DNA from 3 places in the Shewanella sp. MF05913 genome. Region 1 is predicted to be linked to each of the others. Evidence: predicted binding sites of a transcription regulator. Region 1 holds the regulator's gene; each other region holds the start of a gene.

What was found. Region 1 encodes LexA, which represses DNA repair genes until DNA is damaged. Its sites were predicted from a motif close to TACTGTATNNNNATACAGTA; they were not measured.
Region 2: AC19MV_RS06480 (YebG family protein) is a predicted target of LexA. The motif match lies at 5,155-5,174, and genes of this name have one in related genera.
Region 3: dinB (DNA polymerase IV) is a predicted target of LexA. The motif match lies at 2,499-2,518, and genes of this name have one in related genera.

What each region holds. Positions count from the first base shown of each region.
Region 1 is NZ_JCAYNT010000004.1:180,128-187,438, forward strand. Features, by position in the region: gene mtr (tryptophan permease) at 1-96, opposite strand, end outside; gene plsB (glycerol-3-phosphate 1-O-acyltransferase PlsB) at 96-2,519, opposite strand; gene lexA (transcriptional repressor LexA) at 2,784-3,398, shown strand; gene AC19MV_RS07895 (cell division inhibitor SulA) at 3,395-3,901, shown strand; gene coxB (cytochrome c oxidase subunit II) at 4,294-6,327, shown strand; gene ctaD (cytochrome c oxidase subunit I) at 6,338-7,311, shown strand, end outside.
Region 2 is NZ_JCAYNT010000003.1:180,707-188,017, forward strand. Features, by position in the region: gene pepN (aminopeptidase N) at 1-1,206, opposite strand, end outside; gene prc (carboxy terminal-processing peptidase) at 1,372-3,423, opposite strand; gene proQ (RNA chaperone ProQ) at 3,445-4,065, opposite strand; gene AC19MV_RS06475 (free L-methionine (R)-S-oxide reductase MsrC) at 4,327-4,800, opposite strand; gene AC19MV_RS06480 (YebG family protein) at 4,850-5,143, opposite strand; gene AC19MV_RS06485 (paraquat-inducible protein A) at 5,352-5,981, shown strand; gene AC19MV_RS06490 (paraquat-inducible protein A) at 5,971-6,660, shown strand; gene AC19MV_RS06495 (MlaD family protein) at 6,647-7,311, shown strand, end outside.
Region 3 is NZ_JCAYNT010000002.1:76,727-84,037, forward strand. Features, by position in the region: gene AC19MV_RS03745 (aminoacyl-histidine dipeptidase) at 1-1,301, shown strand, start outside; gene dinB (DNA polymerase IV) at 1,381-2,460, opposite strand; gene bfr (bacterioferritin) at 2,601-3,068, opposite strand; gene bfr (bacterioferritin) at 3,080-3,550, opposite strand; gene nqrM ((Na+)-NQR maturation NqrM) at 3,774-3,998, opposite strand; gene AC19MV_RS03770 (FAD:protein FMN transferase) at 4,068-5,081, opposite strand; gene nqrF (NADH:ubiquinone reductase (Na(+)-transporting) subunit F) at 5,202-6,449, opposite strand; gene nqrE (NADH:ubiquinone reductase (Na(+)-transporting) subunit E) at 6,498-7,106, opposite strand; gene AC19MV_RS03785 (NADH:ubiquinone reductase (Na(+)-transporting) subunit D) at 7,112-7,311, opposite strand, start outside.

The DNA.
Region 1 (7,311 bases):
GCCAGCCCCCACCGTGGTGCCCGCAATAATCATCGCACCGCCCAATAGAGACTTCCCTTGTGGACGGTGCTTTGCAGCATTCATATGGTTGGCCATTAATGTCCATGCTCCGCGTGCACACTATCAACAATGGTTTGTCTTACTGATGAGCTCAATAACTGGTTTGCATAATCGCGAATTCTAATCACTTCAGACCGATGCTCAACACTGCATAAATAGCCCAGTTCTTTTAGCTTAACGCTTAAGGTGTTATAGAGTTTTTTGTCATAAAACTCTGGCGCTGTGATGCCATGCAATGCACCTAAACGCTGTGCTAATAAGTGACTATCGGTTTCAAGCTCTGAGCGTTCTAAGTCAGGCTTTATCGCTAACAAGTTAAAGATAATGGCATAACGCTGTAACGTTTCGCTGATAGTTTCTGCTAACAATAATAATTGCGCAGTGTACCGAGGCGTGACTTCAAAATGAGCTTCGCCACTGAGTAAGCCTTGTTCAACCATAAAGTCCAAAAGGCTGTCGATATGCTGTGGCACATCGTCAATACCCATAAATAATTCAGCTTTTAGCAACGGATAAAAATCCATCACAACGGCATGAATTTTTTCGCGGTCACAAATATCATATTGCACTAAACAACTGGCAATTAACGACGGAATCGCCATGACGTGAATAATATTGTTGCGGTAGTAGCTCATGGTGATAGCAATTTTTTCATCAACAGAAATAATTTCACCAATGGCATCTTTAGTGCTGACAAACTTATTCAGTGATAAACAATGATCAACAATCGATTTACCATTACCTTCTGCAACCGAAGTGTAATTTGTATAAGGTACCGTTTTCAGCATCGCTAAATACAAATCTAACTGACGTTCTAACAAGCTGCGCTCTAATGCATTTCGCTCAGAAGCTAGCAAGACTAAACTCGTTAATGTCACTGAACTTGCGGCGGCAGCGCCGTTAATATTAGTCATCACACGGTTAGCCAATAAGTTAACTGATGGCGTAAACCAAGTCGGTTTTTGCTCTGGGTCTTTGGCCACTTCTTCACGCCAATCTGGAGCTTGTTGATTTAAAAAGTTTTGTAGATTAATCGGCTCACCAAAATTCACATAACCTTGGCCAAAATTACCTAATTTACGAATGGCACCAAACACTTGCCACACTGACTCTTTTTGCTTTTTCTTGCCGCTTAACTCTTTGTGATAAGTGGCGACTTCCATCACATGGTCATAACCTAAGTACACAGGCACAAGCGTTACAGGTCGCTCAATGCCGCGCAATACACTATTGATAGTCATGGCTAACATACCTGTTTTAGGGGCAAGTAAACGTCCGGTACGAGAACGGCCACCTTCAGTGAAGTATTCAACCGAATAACCTTTAGCAAACAGTTGGTCTAAATACTCACGAAACACAGCAGTGTATAGCTTGTTGCCGTTAAAGCTACGGCGGATAAAGAACGCGCCACCACGACGGAACATCGGGCCTGCTGGCCAAAAGTTTAGGTTAATTCCCGCAGCGATATGCGGTGGCACCATGCCCTGATAATACAAAATATACGACAGTAGTAAGTAATCCATATGGCTGCGATGACACGGCACATATACAATTTCATGACCATCATGGTGTAATTGGCGGATTTGTTCAGCGCCTTTGATATTGATACCACTGTATAGCTTGTTCCACAGCCAAGTAAGGAAGCGCTCAGCGATACGGATTAAACTGTCTGAATAGTCCGTGGCAATTTCATCTAAATATTCAATGGCTGTTTCACGGGCTTTTTCAGGTGACACTTTCTTGTTAATGGCTTCTTCTTCAATCGCTTTTTTGATTGAATCCGACTTAAGCAACGAAGCAAAAAACATTTGTCTGTTGGGCAGCTGCGGGCCCGTCATCACTTTACGTTGACGACTGAAATGCACTCGAGCTACACGGGTTAATTTGTGGGCAATACTTTTATCGAATCCATGTTCATCTGCCATATAGCGTAAAGATAATGCATTAGAGAACTGGACAAAGTTATGTCTACCAAGAAACAAAATCATTAGCCATTTACGTAACCACGTTGGGCTTTCACGCTCAAGCACTGCCGCCTTCATGCTGTCGTCTTCTTTACCAGGCGTGCGCCCCCAGTACAAACTCACGGGCACGAGTTGAATATCCAAATCCGGACGTTGACGATGAAGCGCCAATAAACTGGTGAAGCTATCGATAAACTTTTCACCACTTTCGCGTTTACCAAAGAGTGGCTTACGCCCCTCCAAACACACAATACGTGGCACTTTTAAGCCATCAACGATGAGTGGGTCATATGGACTCGGCATTCCAAAGCCCTCAGTGATTTCGCTTAGCGCAGCGGCATCACTGATTGACTCTGTTTTCATGACATAAACCAATGGTTTATTTGGATCTAAATTAAGATCATCAAAAGGGTCATGCGGGACAACAATGGTTTGAACCATCGATTTCTGTACCCATTTTAATGCACGTAAAAATATTGAATTTGGTTTTGACATAGTTACTTTCGCAATATAAGCCACTGTAATATTGCTGCATAGGATACCAGAAACCACCCTTGATACACTATCTGGCTGTTTTATCTTTACTTTGTGAACAGTCCCGAACTGAACAACTCAATTAAAATATAGAATGAAACTGATATAAAACATACTGATAGGCAACAATGCCGTAACAAAAAACAAAAAACGGTTGGTTAATACTTGCGCGAACAAAAACACTGTATATAATGACAGTCACTGTATAAAAAGACAGGAATCATCATGAGACCGTTAACGCCGCGCCAAGCAGAAATTTTAGACTTAATTAAAAACAATATCGCCGAAACAGGTATGCCACCGACTCGTGCTGAAATTGCGAACCGTCTTGGCTTTAAAAGTGCAAATGCTGCCGAAGAGCATTTAAAAGCACTCGCCAAAAAAGGCTTTATCGAAATCATGCCTGGCACTTCAAGAGGTATCCGCTTACCTCATGAAGAACAACAAGAAACAGGATTGCCGCTGATTGGCCAAGTCGCTGCTGGTGAACCCATTTTAGCGCAAGAGCATGTAGAGCAATATTATCAAGTCGACCCAAACATGTTTAAACCCGCAGCCGATTTTTTACTGCGAGTACGTGGCGACAGTATGAAAGACATTGGCATTTTAGAGGGCGATTTACTTGCCGTACATAAAATGCAGCAAGCACGTAATGGCCAAGTAGTTGTGGCCCGCGTTGAAGACGACGTCACGGTGAAACGTTTCGAGAAAAAAGGCAATGTTGTCTATCTACATGCCGAAAACGAAGCATACACCCCGATTAAAGTAGACTTAAGTTGCCAAAGCCTCACCATTGAAGGGCTTGCCGTTGGCGTTATCCGTAATGGAGATTGGTTATGAACAAACTAATGGGCACTGCCCCACGCCACCCAGGTTTATGGGCTGATTCAACAGAAGCAGAATTGTATGGCAACCAAACCATTCAAACATTACAAACCGTCACTCAAGGTGAGTCTGAGTTAGGGCAACTGTGCAGCCAGTTAGCAACCTTAAGCCGACAAGGACGCTGGATAGTGCTCATTAGTCCTCCGCATATTGGTTATAAGCACATGCTGGCAAGTGCTGGTGTAAGAATGGACCGGATCTTATTAGTACACACTAAAGATGAAGTTGAAACGTTATGGGCAATGGAAAAAGCATTAACCAGTGGCACTTCAAGCGCTGTGATTACCTGGACGAGTTCACTCGATGCACGTGACAGTCGCCGTTTAGAAATTGTCGCCAAAAGTGCACGTGCTTTAGGTGTGGTAATTGAAGATGTGAATACTCACTTACCTGAAAAACATCAAATCGTTAATCCAACAATGCCTTCTGCAACAAGTAATTTTTCAGCATTTCATTAAGTACGAACCCTTCAACACCAAGCCCTGCATCCAATTCAGGGCTTTTTTTTACCTTTTTTCAGCCAATTAGCGAACAAAGTGATCTTGATCAATGTTTAATCTACAAGTAATGTTGTTAACAAGGATGAAACATTTTTTATCTTTTATTTGACGTAATTTGGCAGATAACACCGCCATCGATGGGAATACGTCAATACAATTTGATTAGTTCAGTCGTAGGTACAAGTGTGGTGTTCAGCTAACAATAAAAGCGTAAACTGCCAGTTTACAACCACCAAGTTACTTTGAGGTCATCAAACTTTTTTGGGAACCGAAGAGTTTGCATAGAGCAGAGACTTACTGTGTGACTCTTCTTTGTAGTTGCTATTTGCAATTAGCAGAGGAGAAGTCTTGTGAAGCAATGGTGGTATTGTTTATTGGTTGTGCTGATAGCACTTCCGCTTGGGGCTGCAGAAATGCCCCTCAACATGACTCAAGGCGTAACAGATATCAGTGGTAAGGTTTACGACCTCCACATGACCATTTTATATATCTGTTGTGCTATTGGGCTAGTGGTGTTTGGGATCATGATTTACTCAATGATCTATCACCGCAAATCTAAAGGCGCTGTCGCGGCCAATTTTCACGAAAGTACTAAAGTGGAAATAGCCTGGACAGTCATTCCGTTTATCATCTTAATTGCTATGGCAATTCCTGCTACTAAAACCCTGATTGCAATGGAAGACTCCAGCGATGCGGATCTGACCATAAAAATTACGGGGTCGCAATGGAAATGGCACTACAGCTATTTCGATAAAGACATAGAATTTTACAGCACACTCTCAACTCCAAGAGAACAAATTGATGGTGATCAAACCAAAGGTGAAAACTATCTACTCGAGGTAGATAAGCCTCTGGTATTACCGATTAATCGCAAAGTGCGTTTTTTAATGACCTCAGATGATGTAATCCATTCTTGGTGGGTACCGGCATTTGCCGTTAAAAAAGATGCTAATCCCGGTTTTATTAACGAAGCCTGGACGCGTATTGATAAACCAGGGATCTACCGTGGTCAATGTGCTGAACTTTGCGGAAAAGATCATGGCTTTATGCCCATAGTGGTCAATGCGCTTTCTGAAGCAGATTTTGATAATTGGCTGATTGAGCAAAAGCAACTGGCTAAAACCGAAGCCGCAGCAGCTGCGGCCTCTATGTCGCAAACCTTATCTCTTGCAGATTTAAGCAAACAAGGTGAACAAGTGTACCTTGCTCGCTGCGCAGCCTGTCACCAACCCAATGGCGCGGGTCTTCCTGGCGTATTTCCATCATTAATAGGTAGTCCGATTATTAAAGGCCCTGTTGAAGATCACCTTAATATTGTGATCAACGGTAAGCCCGGCACAGCGATGCAAGCCTTTGCTAAGCAAATTTCGCCTCAAGAAATGGCAGCCGTGATTACTTATGAGCGTAATGCGTGGGGAAATAACTCAGGCGATGCAGTGCAAGCAGCAGACGTAGGTAAATTTTCAAGTAACGGTGCCGCAGCACCTAATGCAGCGGCAGCAAAAGCCAACACAGCAACAGCTATGGTTGATAATACTGCTGATACGCTAGCCGAAACAGTCAACCAAGCTGCTGAAGCCGTTGCAAAAGCCGTGACACCAGAGGAATTACCCATACTCACCATGGAAAAGCTTATGGCTGAAGGTGAACAAGTCTATGCCGCTACGTGTGCAGCGTGTCACCAACCTACTGGCGCAGGCATACCTGGCGCATTCCCCTCACTCATTGGCAGCCCAATAATAACTGGACCAGTAAGCGGGCATATCGAGATGGTTATGCACGGCAAACCAGGCACAGCAATGCAGGCTTTCAGTGCTCAACTTAGCCTACAGCAAATTGCCGCTGTGATTACTTATGAGCGTAATGCCTGGGGAAATAACTCAGGTGATGCAGTTCAAGCTGCGGATGTGAGTAATTTTTCCAGTAACAGTGCAGCTTCACCAAAGCCCGCAGCGCAAGTAACAAATACAGCAACTGCTGTCGCTGATACTGTTGCAGACGCGGTAACCGATGCGGCTAATCAAGCAGCCAAAGCCGTTGGCAAAGTCGTCATAACAGAAGCATCACCCACACTCACCATGGAACAGCTTATGGCTGAAGGTGAACAAGTCTATGCCGCTACGTGTGCAGCGTGTCACCAACCTACTGGCACAGGAATACCAGGCGCATTCCCCTCACTGATTGGCAGCCCAGTAATAACAGGGCCAGTAAGCGGGCATATCGAAATAGTGATGCATGGCAAACCCGGCACGGCAATGCAGGCATTCAGTAGTCAGCTCAGCCCACAAAAAATGGCTGCGGTGATTACGTATGAGCGCAATGCGTGGGGCAATAATTCTGGCGAGGCAGTTCAACCTGCCGATGTCGCTAGTCATGGACAGTAGGGGAAAACCAATGAGCACAACAACGCACGATACAATCGGCACTGCGCATGATGAGCATCATCACGGTGCCCCTAAAGGGCTAATGCGCTGGGTACTTACCACCAATCACAAAGACATTGGATCTTTGTATTTATGGTTTAGTTTCATCATGTTTTTAACGGGTGGCGCAATGGCAATGGTCATCCGCGCAGAGCTCTTCCAACCGGGTTTACAGCTAGTTGAACCAAACTTTTTTAATCAAATGACCACAGTTCATGGTCTGATTATGGTGTTTGGCGCGGTAATGCCAGCCTTTACCGGGTTAGCAAACTGGCTAATACCTATGATGATCGGCGCGCCAGATATGGCGCTGCCGCGCATGAATAACTGGAGTTTTTGGATTTTGCCTTTTGCTTTCACCATGTTGCTGGGTTCGTTATTTATGGAAGGCGGCGGGCCTAATTTCGGCTGGACATTCTACGCACCGTTATCGACGACTTATAGTCCAGACTCTACTGCTTTGTTTGTTTTTTCCATCCATATTATGGGGATAAGCTCAATTATGGGTGCGATTAACGTAGTGGTCACCATTGTGAATATGCGCGCGCCAGGCATGACATGGATGAAGTTACCGCTATTTGTATGGACCTGGTTAATTACCGCATTTTTATTGATTGCGGTGATGCCGGTACTTGCCGGTGCGGTAACGATGGTACTAACCGACAAGTTTTTTGGCACTAGCTTTTTTGATGCAGCAGGTGGCGGCGACCCAGTAATGTTCCAGCATATCTTCTGGTTCTTTGGTCACCCTGAAGTGTACATCATGATTTTACCGTCTTTTGGTATTATTTCGGCGATTGTCCCAACCTTCAGCCGCAAGCCACTGTTTGGATATTCCTCCATGGTGTATGCAACCGCAAGCATTGCTGTTCTGTCGTTTTTGGTTTGGGCACACCATATGTTTACCACGGGTATGCCGGTGTTTGCCGAACTGTTCTTTATGTA
Region 2 (7,311 bases), on a different contig from region 1:
TCCAGCTTGAAAGCCCTCTTCGCCTAGAATGGTGTGCATCATACGGATCACTTCAGCACCTTTATCATATACCGTTACAGTATAAAAGTTGTTCATTTCGATGACACTTTCTGGACGAATGGGGTGCGACATTGGTCCTGCATCTTCAGCAAACTGTTGGTTTTTCATGACACGAATCGCTTGAATACGGTTCACTGCGCGTGAACCAACATCTGAACTGAATTCTTGGTCACGAAATACCGTTAAACCTTCTTTTAAGCTTAATTGAAACCAATCGCGGCAAGTGACACGGTTACCCGTCCAATTGTGAAAATATTCATGACCCACAACCGACTCAATACCGTGATAGTCATCATCCGTGGCACTGGCTTTATCTGCTAATACATATTTAGTATTGAAGACATTTAGGCCTTTATTTTCCATCGCGCCCATATTGAAAAAATCAACAGCGACAATCATGTAAATGTCTAAATCGTATTCTAGGCCAAAGCGAGTTTCATCCCACTTCATCGACTTTTTCAATGATGCCATCGCATGATCTGCTTTGTGTAAGTTGCCTTTATCAACAAAGACTTGTAATTTTACTTCTCGGCCTGATTGCGTGGTAAAACTGTCATTTAATACATCAAAATCGCCCGCGACAAGGGCAAACAAGTAACTCGGTTTCGGAAATGGATCATGCCATTTAACAAAGTGACGTCCTGAGCGCGGCATTTCGCCTTTGTCGACCAAATTACCGTTACTTAATAAAAAAGGAAACGCTGATTTATCGGCCTCAATACGAACGGTATAAATGGCTAGCACGTCAGGACGATCTAAAAAGTAGGTAATGCGGCGGAAGCCTTCAGCTTCACATTGAGTGCAATAAGCGCCATCAGACATGTACAAACCTTCAAGGCTTGAGTTTGCTTCAGGATCTAACAAGGTAATCACTTCTAGCTCAAACTCAGCTTGATCTGTGGTAATAAATAACTGGTTATCATGCTGGCGATAATTTGCAGCCACACCGTTCAATTTAACCGAGCTTAATGATATTTGCTCACCTTCTAATACCAACTCGTGTTGGTGATCACCATTACGGATCACTTTACTTGTCGCTGTCACTTTGGTGTTTTTGCCATCTAAAATGACATTAAGATCAACATGGGTAATGGTGAATACTGGCTTGGCATAATTTTTTAGGTGTTTTTCTTGTGCTTGGCTCATACAGGATCCTTTTCGAACAAACTCATTGATGTCGCAGTGTTTATCGTACCGTTAAACAAATATAACCAGGCAGTTACACCGTTCGTTAAATTCGGTAAAACATATCGATATTAATTTTATTAAGAAAAAACGCGCCTAAGCGCGTTTTTGTTATTACGTTGTGACTTATTTGGTACTAGCGTTAGCCAGTTTTTCTGCATCAGCCATATCTAATGTGATATATGCCGTTTCATCTAAAAATGCATCAGGTAACTTACTGTCATCCGTTGTTTCAATGTCATCCAGCGATTTAACCACTGGCAAACCTTGATGAGTACGACGAGCATTCTCACGGTCTAAAGCGCGTTTATCATCAGACTCACGTGAAGCAATACGCTCACTCTCAACCAGTGAAATCGTTTTATCATCATGATGCTTTTTAAACTCGTTAATATCTTCATAGATATAACTAAACTCAGTATCTGTACTAATACGTGCTTTATGTTTCACATCTAAGTTACTGATTAAGTTTGGCGTAATATTACCTAGTGTGCTGTATTGCGCTACGGGCACTTTGTCCCATGGCAATGCATTTTTCTCTTCAGACTCACCATATTCACCTGGCTCTAGAGCACTAGGGAAACGAACGTCTGGCGTTACACCTTTTAACTGAGTACTGCCGCCATTAATACGGTAAAATTTAGCAATGGTATACTGTACATGGCCGATTGGCTTTTCGTACATATCATAAATTCTGCCTAGGCTTTTGTGCTGCTGGACTGTGCCTTTACCAAACGTCGACTCGCCTACAATAAGGGCTCTGTCGTAATCTTGTAACGCCGCAGCAAAAATTTCAGAGGCTGAAGCACTGTAACGATCAACCATCACAGTCAACGGGCCGTTATATGCACTCTTACCATCGTTATCTCGGTTTTGATTGACACCGCCATTAGCATCACGGATCTGAACAACCGGCCCCATATCAATGAATAAACCGGTTAATAACGTGGCTTCAGTGAGGGCTCCACCGCCATTACCACGAAGGTCAATAATGATGCCTTCAACGTTGTCTTGTTCAAGTTTGGTAATTTCTTTGGCAACATCTTGCGATAAATTCATGTAAAAACCAGGAATTTGAATCACACCGACCTTGCGATTGGCATATTGGCCGTCTTTTGGTTCAACCACTTTAGAGGTTGCCGCTCGATCTTCTAAACGTATTTTGTCGCGTGTAATGGTGACTTCAAAAGGTTTAGCATTTGCGCCACCCTTTTTAGGTAAAATCTGTAATACAACTTCACTGCCCTTTGGGCCTTTAATCAAGTCGACTACATCATCTAAACGCCAGCCAATAACATCAACAATATCTTTATCTTTTTGACCGACACCGACAATTTTATCTTCAGGAGATAATTTTTCACTGTTTGCTGCGGGGCCGCCAGCGACAAGACTTTTGATGACGGTGTAGTCGTCATCCATTTGCAGCACCGCACCGATACCTTCAAGGCTTAAGTTCATTTCCATTTGGAAACGTTCAGCATTGCGAGGCGATAAATAGCTGGTGTGGGGTTCAACACTGCGAGCAAACGCATTCATCACACTTTGAAACACGTCTTCGCTTTGTGTTTGGCTTAAGCGTTTAATCGCATTGTTGTAGCGTTTTTCTAACACCTCAACAATTTCAGGCCATGTTTTACCGGTTAACTTTAGATTTAACGCATCGTACTTAACGCGTTGACGCCATAATTCATTAACTTCAGCGTCATCTTTTGGCCAAGCCGCTTCTTCGCGATCAAACTCATAGGCATCGCCTGCTTTGGTAAAATCAAACTCTTTATCTAAAAGTGTTAATGCATAAGCGAAACGTTCATAACGACGTTTTTGCACCAAATCATACATGGTGAATGCAGGGCTTATATCGCCCGAAGCCACCATATTATCAAATTGATTTTTGTATTGGTCAAAACTAGCGATATCTTCTGCTGTGAGCACATTACGACGATAGTCAAGTTGCTCGAGAAAACGGCCGTAAATTTGTTCAGAAAAAGCATCGTCAAGATTAAAACGATGGTAGTGCGAGCGAGTAAATAAAGTCGTTACTCGCTTGCTAGCCACTTTGTGTTGTGGCTCTTGTGCTAGCTTGGGTAACTCGCTGATTTGAATCGTTGGTGATATTGCCCACGCCGAAAAGCCGACAAATAAGCTGGCAATCGACACGGCCAAGGTAAGTTTTCGCATCAACAAGTACTCCTTAAATTTCTATAATAGTATGTGCTCTACACGTACTTTGATGGTCAAGCCAGTGTCTAACTGAACATGCACATCTTCTTTGTTAATATCAGTTACTACACCAGGAACCGGTGTCGCGCCTAACTTAACATTCACTCGTTGCTTTTGTTTTAACTCTTCAAGCTTTGCAGGCTCAAGTTTAACAACAGGCGCAGCGACAGGTGCTGGACGTTCTTTTTTCACTGGAGCACGTTTAGGTGCGGCTTTCTTCACTGGCTTCTTTGGGGCATTTTTAGGTGCTTGAGCCTGACGCTTAGCTTTAGCCTTTTCTTGGCTTTCTTTTAGCGTCGCCTGAGCATGGTCAATATGTTCTTGCTCTAACTCACCACATTCACTGCCATCTAAATCGATACGCTTTGCACCGGCTTTAACACCTTTGAGGTAGCGCCAGCTACTTGTGTAACGACGAAGAGCAACACGTAATTGTGTTTTACTGACTTTAGAATCATCAGCTAACCGTTCAGCCAAATCTTGAAACAAACCAATCTTTAATGGCTTAGTTTCACCTTCAGCAATAAAGCATAAAGGAAAGGTTTCATATAAATACGCTAAAATTGCGTTGGTGTCGGTCAACTTGTCTGTTGATTCCATTTTTACTTCCACGTTAATAAAGGGACTGGTTCAGCGGCATTAATTGCCATGCAGTCGTTCATCTTTCGCCAAGCTTCATCGTTAAAGCTCAACGTACAAATTATCACTATCCGCCTGTTTGCTAAAGTCATTGAAACAAACCTTAACAATTTAACCGAATTGACTATCAGCTTAAATCATCGCTAACAATGAAATCCAGTACAAATGCGTGCAGCTGCGTATTATAAAGCCCGCCGCAGCGAATGCGACCATGATTTAGTCTTATTTGTTCGCTATTTGAGCAAATAGGCAAGATTCGAAACTTTTTACCATCATTTCTAGGCCAATTTGATCATCTTCATCGAAACGATTCAATAATGGGCTGTCGATGTCTAGAACGGCCACAACCTCTTCGCCGCGGCGAACCGGGATGACAATTTCTGAATTACTCGCCGAATCGCACGCAATATGACCATCAAATTGATGCACATCTGCAACACGCTGGGTTTCATTTAAAGCCGCTGCGGTTCCGCATACGCCCTTACCCATCGCAATTCGAGTACAAGCCACTTTACCTTGAAACGGGCCTAATACTAATTGGTCTGCACGCTTAATGTAAAATCCCGCCCAATTAAGGTCTGTTAAATTATCATTAAGTAATGCTGAAAAGTTAGCCATGCCCGCAATTAAATCGTCTTCGCCTTCTAACAATGCTTGGGCTTGGCGGTTTAATGTTTGGTAAAATTCGGTTTTCATTCTTGTTCCTTAACTCTGGCGCTCATGCTCACTATGGGCATTAACGTCGTTATTCCGCTGATGTATTTTTTGCAGACGCTTTTTTTACTTTTGCTGCAGGAGGGGTTTTAACCTGTACTGTGCCTTTTAGCAAGTTAGAAAGCTCATCTTTATTGTTTGCTAGATAAAATGCGAGTTGTTCGCACTTATTTTCATCAAGCCCTAAATCTGCTTGAGTCAAAAAAGGAAGTAGGTTATCGGCAATATCAAGCATCTTATCGTAGGCGTCAGCCTCCTTTTTCGATGTGAATGTCATCTTTTCCACCCCTTCTCTGACCACGACAAATTGGGTAATCACTGCCATGATATTATCCTCACTGTTTTTATATACAGTACATAGAATCTCATACTATTAACTTATGATGCAAGTGTTCTGATTATTCTGATATTATCAGGCAATGCAGATAGATTGTGTGCTGTATTTTATCAGCCGTCATTTGAGTCAAAAGATGACTTAGCAAGTGTTTGCCTCATTTACAACACCGTGTATGACTATGGATTAAAAACTTTTGATGCATGAACTAGATGACCACGATTCCATCATCTTATGCCGGTCTTGTGATCTGGCAGTCACAAAGCGTGCATTGCCCTCGAGTGCAAGGGCTATTTGCCCGCGTTGCGATACGGTACTATATGACTCACCTTATTGCTCTATTAATGGCATGCTAGCTTTATGCCTTGCTGCATTGTTTATCTTTATCCCCGCGAATTTATTACCAGTATTGGAAATTCACTTTTTAGGCAGTATCCGCACCACCACAGTAATAGAAGCCGCCATTGCCGTATGGACACAAGGATATTGGGTGGTGGGATTAGCCGTATTAGTCGCTGCTGTGATTGCGCCTGCAGTGTTAATTTTATCAATTTTAACGCAAGTTATTATCGTAAAGTTAAAACTACAGCGATCTTTTTGGCAACGCATTTATACTACATTACTCAAAAATCAGGGGTTAATTGCACAAATGACCATGCTTGAAATTTATGTCATCAGTTTTTTAGTGTCAGCATTTCAATTATCCGATTTTTCAGATGTGTATTTTGGTATGGGCACGTTTAGCTTTACCATGTTATTTGTCATTATTTTATTTTTACAACGAGAATATAATCTTGAACACATGTGGAGTTATGTCGATGAACATTGATCAATCATCAACATCTGAGCAGCCCGTTGAGGTCGTTACACAGCAGGGTGTAACTGCACCTAAACATCTACAAGGTAATCAGTTAGGGTTATGTTTATGCTCCGTGTGTAAAAAGCTCAATGTCACGAGCAACAGCCATTGCCGTCGCTGTTTTAGCCCGTTATCGACACGTAATTACGCCAGCGTACAACAAAGTTGGGCGTTGCTTGTTACCGCCACTATTTTATTGGTGCTAGCCAATATCTACCCTATTACACTGTTAACAAATCGTGGAGTTGTGACCAATGACACCATCTTTAGCGGCATAAGCCATCTCGTCCAAACAGGCATGTTTCCGATTGCTATTATTGTGTTTACGGCCAGTATTTTAGTGCCCTGGTTAAAAATATTTGGCCTGGCGACATACTTAGCCGCTATTAGCTTTAACTTACCTATTTCAAAAAGAAAATTAATGGTAGGTTTTCATATTATTGAATGGATTGGCCGTTGGTCGATGCTCGACTTATTTGTTATTTCATTAACCGTTGCACTCGTTAATATGGGGCAATTACTTGATGCTAAACCTGCGCCTGCAGCGACGGCTTTTGCGTTAGTTATTTTACTAACACAACTGGCCGCTAAAGTGCTTGATACTCGTTTACTCTGGGACCGCTTGGAAAAAAAACATGACACAAATTGAATCACCTAAAGTTGTGAAGAAAAAATTATTCTCGCCAATCTGGTTATTGCCCGTAGTCGCGTTAATTTTAGGCGCCTGGCTTGGCGTTAAAAGCATCAAAGAGTCTGGCATTGAAATTGTAATCCATTTCCCGAGTGCAGCAGGCATCGACATTGGTAAAACCTTAGTGAAATACCAAGGGTTAACTGTGGGTAAAGTGTCTGATATCGGTATCGATGACGATTTGAAAGGCGTTAACGTTAAAGTTGTGATGGACTACCGTGCTGATCCATTTTTAAATCAAAATACTTTGTTTTGGCTTGTAAAACCTAAAGCAAGCATTACCGGTGTTGAAGGCTTAGATACCTTATTTTCAGGTAATTATATTGCTATTCAACCTGGTGATGGCCGCTCGGCTACAGAGTTTGAAGCTCAGCGCGAAGCGCCGGCAATTTTACCGGGTAGCGAAGGTATTATGATCGAGCTAAAAGCCCCAAAACTAGGCTCTATTGATGTGGGTTCACCGGTGTTCTTCCGCCAAGTGCCTGTGGGTAGTGTGGTCAGTTACCGCCTTGATGGTAATAAACAAATTATCATTAGTGCATTTGTACAAGAGCAATATACTCACTTAGTACACAAAGACTCCCGCTTTTGGAATGTGTCTGGATTAAA
Region 3 (7,311 bases), on a different contig from region 1:
TAATTATTCGCAAGCCTGCCACCCCAGGTATGGAAAATTGCAAAATAGTGGTGCTACAAGCACACATTGATATGGTGCCGCAAAAGAATGCCGATAAAGTCCATAACTTTGAAACCGATCCAATCGAAGCTTATGTAGATGGAGATTGGGTTAAAGCCAGAGGCACGACATTAGGTTCAGACAATGGTATCGGTATGTCGTCTGCGCTAGCCGTTTTAGGCAGCAAAGACATTAAACATGGACCATTAGAAGTATTGCTAACCATTGATGAAGAAGCGGGCATGACAGGCGCTTTTGGTCTAGAAGCGGGTTACCTTGAGGCCGATATCCTCATCAATACCGACTCTGAACAAGAAGGCGAAATCTACATGGGTTGTGCCGGCGGCGTTGATGCACAAATCAGTGTGCCGATGTCTTGGCAAGCACCAGAGCAAAGTAATGCCAGTTTCTCAATGACCCTATCTGGCTTAAAAGGCGGCCACTCAGGGGTGAACATTCACCTTGGACGAGGTAATGCCAATAAATTGTTAGCTCGCTTTTTGTTTAAATACAGTGATGAGTTAGCCATTGAGCTGGTTAGTTTTACGGGTGGTTCACTGCGTAACGCCATTCCGCGCGAAGCCAATATGACCTTTATGTTACCAAGTGAGAATGTTGCTGCGCTTAAACAGGCAATAGAGTCTTTCCAAGCTTTGGTTCGTGAAGAGTTAGCCATTGCAGACCCAGGCATGTTACTGAGCCTCGCAGAAATTGCCACACCAACAAAAGTGATGGGCGAAGATGCGCAAAATACCTTAATCGATTTACTTCATGCTAGCCCCAATGGCGTTATCCGCATGAGCGATGAAGTTGAAGGCGTAACCGAAACCTCACTCAATATCGGCGTGATTAGCACTGAAGATGAAAGCGTTGAAATATTGTGCCTTATCCGTTCATTAATCGACTCTGGCCGAGAAGAAGTTACCGGTATGCTGACTGCATTAGCTAATCTTTCTGGCGCAAGTATTGATTTAAGCGGTGCTTACCCAGGTTGGAAGCCAGACACAAGCTCGCCAGTCATGGCCATCGTGCGTGAAACCTATAATGATATTTATAAGAAAGACCCAACCATCATGGTCATCCATGCCGGTCTTGAATGTGGTTTATTTAAAGAACCATATCCGCACATGGACATGGTTTCGATTGGCCCAACGATCCGTTATCCACACAGTCCAGATGAAATGGTTAACATCACGACTGTTGGCCAATACTGGGAATTGCTACTGGCGGTATTAGCTCGTATTCCTGCAAAAGATGCGTAATACGTTAACGAACTAATTCATCAAAAAATCAAAGGCGACTTTAAGTCGTCTTTTTTGTGCGTAACGGTAAAAAGGCAGGTTAAAATTGTAAATCGAGTTGGGTCAATTTATCTGCTAAATCATCTGATTGGCCTTGGACGATATCGGCTAAACCTACACTCACACCGATTAAGCGTATGCCACGGCCTTGGCTGCGTTGCAGAGCCTGTTTTAATAATTCGTGAAACATATTGACTGAAATAGCATCGCTACGATGCTCAATCGTAGTCTGCTTAAAATCATTAAATTTTAATTTAACCACTTGTTTATTGATCAGTCGGTCTTTCGCACTGCGATGTACCCGCGCACTTAATTCTTGAATAAGTTGCGGTAAGACTTGGTGGCATTGCTCTAGGGTAAATATGTCTTTGGCTAAGGTGGTTTCAACACCAACAGACTTACGCACTCTGTGTGGACTAATTTGCCGCGTATCAATGCCTTGAGCACGCTCAATAAGCACATGGCCAAACTTACCAAAGGCTTCAATCAGTTTCACTTTGGGGTATTGCTGCACATCAAAGCAAGTGACTAAGCCAATATCAGCAAGCTTTTGTGAAGTGACCTTACCGACCCCAGGAATTTTACTCAAAGGTAAGTCTTTAACAAAGTCGCTGATTTGATTTGGGGTTATCACATATTGACCATTCGGTTTATTTAAATCTGAGGCAATTTTGGCTAGGAACTTAATCGGTGCAACCCCCGCTGAAGCGGTTAATCCTGTGATGGCAAATATCTCATCGCGTATGGCGTTAGCAATTAAAGTCGCACTGCCTTTATGTTCGGTGCAATCAGTGACATCTAGGTAGGCCTCGTCTAACGACAATGGTTCAACTAAATCAGTATAACGATGGAAAATCTCACGGATCTGCAACGAAACTGACTTATATACATCCATTCGTCCCGGCACTAAAATTAACTGTGGGCACAATTGCAATGCGTGATAACTCGACATTGCACTTCGGACACCAAATTTACGCGCTTCATAACTGCAGGTACTTATCACACCGCGGCGATCACTTCTGCCACCGACAGCAATGGCTTTTCCTCGTAACTCAGGAAAATCGCGCATTTCGACCGCAGCAAAATAACAATCCATATCGATATGAATGATTTTACGCATTCTGTGACCATCAGTGATTAACTTAACGCCAATAATATCACTGTATATAAAAACAGTACACTATCATTATCTCAATCACGGAGACAAAAAAGCCCAAACTGAGTTGGGCTTCTTTAGCGTAGCGTGTTATTTAATAATGATTACATTTTAGTTTGTAAATAGTTCTGTAAACCAATGCGCTCAATAAGACCCAATTGCTTTTCTAACCAATACATATGATCAGATTCAGTATCATCGAGTAACACTTCTAAAATTTCACGGGTCTGATAATCTTTCTTTGCTTCACACAAGGCAATAACCTTACGTAAGTTATCAGCTACGTGATACTCGTAAGCTAAGTCATTTTTAAACATTTCTTGTACGTCTTTGCCAATATTCAACGCTTCACGGCTGCCGACATCAGGCGTGCCTTCTAAAAATAGAATACGTTGAACTAACTTTGCCGCATGCAACTTTTCGTCGTCTGACTCATGTAAGATACGGGTATATAATTCATTAAATCCCCAATCTTCATACATATGAGCATGAACAAAATACTGGTCCATTGCAGATAACTCGCCAGTTAACAGTAAATTTAGGGCGTCGATTACTTCAGGATTGCCTTTCATGATAATTCCTATTAGTCGTTAATTTGTGATTGAAGATAGTTTTGGATACCCGTTTGGCTAATCAGCTCTTGCTGAGACTCGATCCAATCTAGGTGCTCTTCTTCGTCTTCTAATAAATCTTCAAATAGATCACGGCTAACGTAATCTTGCTGAGTTTCACATACACTAATCGCTTCACGTAAAATAGCAATTTGCTCAGTCACTGCGTCTAAATCACAGCTAAGCATCTCTTGGGCATGCTCACCAATGCGCAATTTATCTAACTGCTGTAAATTAGGTAATCCTTCAAGAAACAAGACTCGCTCAATCAACTTGTCAGCATGCTTCATGTCTTCAATCGATTTTTTGTACTCTTTCTCATTCAGCTTTTCTAAACCCCAGTGCTTAAACATGCGCGCATGTAAAAAGTACTGGTTAATGGCTGTCAGTTCGCAAGTAAGTACACGATTGAGTTGACTGATGACTTTAGGATGACCTTTCATAGCAATGTCCCTTGATAAATAGTGTGATCTCGATCAATTTCATACAGGATAGAACACTGTAGATAAAAAGGCAAATTTTCCTTTATTTTCACCAGCTTACAATTGATAACCATTATCATTATAACTAAGTTTTGTAACACCACTGTGGTTAGCAACCCATAAAAAAAGCCTTCATAATGAAGGCTCTTTACATTGTAAGCTCTAAAATCAGAAGCGATACAATTTAAATAATTCTATTTTGGTTGAGCATATCTTTACGGTCTTGTTCTTTTTGCATACGAAGTTTACGCGCATCACAAGGGTTATCACAGTCACAGGCTTTCTCAATACCTAAAACACCTAATCCACCGCAACTGCCTTCTACCGCTTTTTTCTTCACGATATAGCCAACAGACATTAATAAGAAAAACAAAAGTAACACCACAAACGCAGCAATAAATGTGCTCATTACGAACTCCAATTAACTCAATCTAGCCTAATTCTGACCTAATCGTCAGCAATATAACCCTATTTTAGGTTACTTTACATATGCTTTAAACGCATCACTGTAATAGACCTTAAAACCTTGATCCTGCTTTTCAATCAGCATTATTGCTAAATTTTTCTCTTTAGCAAGTGCCAATGAAGCTTCGGTACCTAACACCATCATGGCGGTGGCATATCCATCTGCGGTCATACAACTAGAGTGTAGCACGGTTGCAGAGGCAAGTTTATGCTTAATAGGATATCCGTTACGAGGATCAATCAAATGTGAAAAACGTTCGCCGTCTTCTTCATAAAAGTTACGATAATCACCTGATGTTGCTAACGACATCGTCCCAGGTTCAATCACTTGCTGTACGGCCAGGCCTTCGTCAGTCGGTTGTTCAACCGCAATACGCCATGCTATGCCATCTGCTTTGGTACCTTTAACATTTAATTCGCCACCAATTTCAACTAAATAACCATTGGCTTCATACTTATCTAAAATCGAGGCAATTTTATCAACGCCAAAACCTTTGGCAATAGACGATAAATCGACATATAAACCGGTATTGTGTTTGGTTAGTGTGGTGCCATTGACTGCAAGCGCATTAATGCCCATTTTCGCTTTAGCTGCATCTATCTGTGTTTGGGTTGGTACTGAAGTGGGTCGCTTATCAGGTCCAAATCCCCACAAATTAACCACAGGTCCTAAAGTGATGTCTAACGCACCGCCGGTTTCTTGGTATAAGCGTATGCCTTCATTAATCACTTTAAGCGTATCAGCTGACACTTTAACACTCTGCTGCACTTGCAATTGATTAAACTTCGACAATTCGGAATCATTGCGATAAGTCGACATCTGGTCGTTAACCACCTCTAACGCCATGTCGATTTCGGCTTGCAACAGTTGCGCTTCTGGCAGATTATCGTTTGGCACAACTTTAATATGGTAAGTCGTCCCCATCGTGCTACCCGATAAGGCAATAACAGGCTCTGGTGTACTGCAAGCACTCACGCAAAAAAGCAATAAAGCGGTTAATAATAACTTGATAGCATTCACGGTCATTTCAAATTTACGCTGGTTAAATGAATAAAAAAAATTGCAGCCTGCAGACCTGTGTTTGACCACCCTGTCTGCATTGCTGCAATTTTCATGACTTACTTGTCAATGTAATGAGTTACCTCATTAGCCACCGAAATCATCGAGCAAGATGTTTTCGTCTTCAACGCCTAAGTCTTTTAGCATCCCAATCACGGCTGCGTTCATCATTGGAGGCCCACACATGTAGAACTCACAATCTTCTGGTGCATCGTGGTCACGTAAGTAGTTTTCGTACAATACGTTATGGATAAAGCCTGTGTAACCGGTCCAGTTATCTTCCGCTTGCGGATCAGATAATGCAACATGCCACTTAAAGTTATCATTTTCAGCCGCTAAGCCGTCAAAGTCTTCTACGTAGAACATCTCACGTTTAGAACGGGCACCGTACCAGAAGCTCATTTTACGTTTTGATTTAAGACGCTTTAATTGGTCAAAAATGTGTGAACGCATTGGCGCCATACCAGCACCACCACCAATAAAGATCATCTCTGCATCGGTATCTTTAGCGAAGAACTCACCAAATGGACCAGAAATTGTCACTTTATCGCCAGCTGTTAAGCTCCAAATGTACGAAGACATTTTACCACAAGGTAGGGTTAAGTTACGTGGCGGTGGCGTAGCGATACGCACGTTCAACATAATAATCCCAAACTCTTCTGGGTAGTTAGCCATTGAGTATGCACGGATAGTTTCTTCGTCAACTTTAGACTCTAACTTAAAGAAGCCAAAGTGTTCCCAGTCGCCACGGTATTTTTCAGGTACTTCAAACTCAGCATACTTAACATGGTGAGCGGGTGCTTCAATCTGAATATAACCACCAGCGCGGAAAGGCACAGATTCGCCATCAGGGATTTGTAGCTTAAGTTCTTTAATGAACGTCGCTTTGTTATCGTTAGAGATAACTTCACATTCCCATTTTTTGATGCCGAAGATCTCTTCGTCAAGTTCGATTTCCATATCAGATTTAACGTTAACCTGACAAGATAAACGACACCCTTGACGTGCTTCACCTTTACTAATGTGATCAAGCTCAGTTGGTAGAATATCGCCACCACCTGATTTAATGTGCACACGACACTGACCACATGAGCCACCTCCACCACACGCACTTGATACGAAAATACCATTGTCTGCTAATACGCCAAGTAACTTGCCGCCTGCACCTGTTTTAATTGCTTTATCTGTGTCGCCGTTGATACCAATGATGATATCACCGCTTGCTACTAATTTTGATTTAGCGAATAAAATCACTAATACCAATACTAATACAATCACAGTAAACATACTCACACCTAGATAAACATCTATTGGAGTAGATTCAAGAATACCCATTCACTTATCCTTAAAGGTTCAAATTAATGCGTCGTCTCAATGTTCTTCTTAAAGAGAAACACCAGAGAATGACATGAAACCTAGAGCCATAAGACCAGCAGTAACGAAGGTAATACCTAAGCCACGTAAGCCATTTGGCACGTCAGAATATTTCATCTTTTCGCGAATACCGGCTAGCAATACAATTGCTAATGCCCAACCAATACCAGAGCCGATACCAAATACCACGCTCTCGCCTAGGTTGTAATCACGTTCTACCATGAAAGACACTGCACCAAAAATCGCACAGTTCACGGTAATCAAAGGTAAGAAAATACCTAACGCGTTGTACAAAGGAGGGAAATATTTGTCTAACGCCATTTCCAAAATTTGCACAAGTGCTGCGATCACACCGATAAAGGTGATGAACTTCAAGAAGCTCAAATCAGCATCTGGAATACCGGCCCAAGCTAACGCGCCAGGAGCAAGTAAACCTTGATAAATAATTTGGTTAGCAGGAACCGAGATAGCCAATACCACGATAACTGCAACACCTAGGCCCATCGCAGTAGTCACTTTTTTAGACACAGCTAAGAAAGTACACATACCTAGGAAGAACGCTAGCGCCATGTTTTCAATGAAAACGGAGCGAATTAATAAACTAATATAATGTTCCATTGCGTTTATCCTTTTGCTTCTACTTGCTCTGGCTTATACGTACGGAGCAACCAGATCAGACCACCAATCAAGAAGAACGCACTTGGTGGTAACAGTAATAAGCCGTTAGGCTGATACCAACCACCGTCAGAGATTTTACTGAGGATTTCTACGCCGAATAATGAACCATTACCAAATAATTCACGAATAAAGCCTACCGACAACA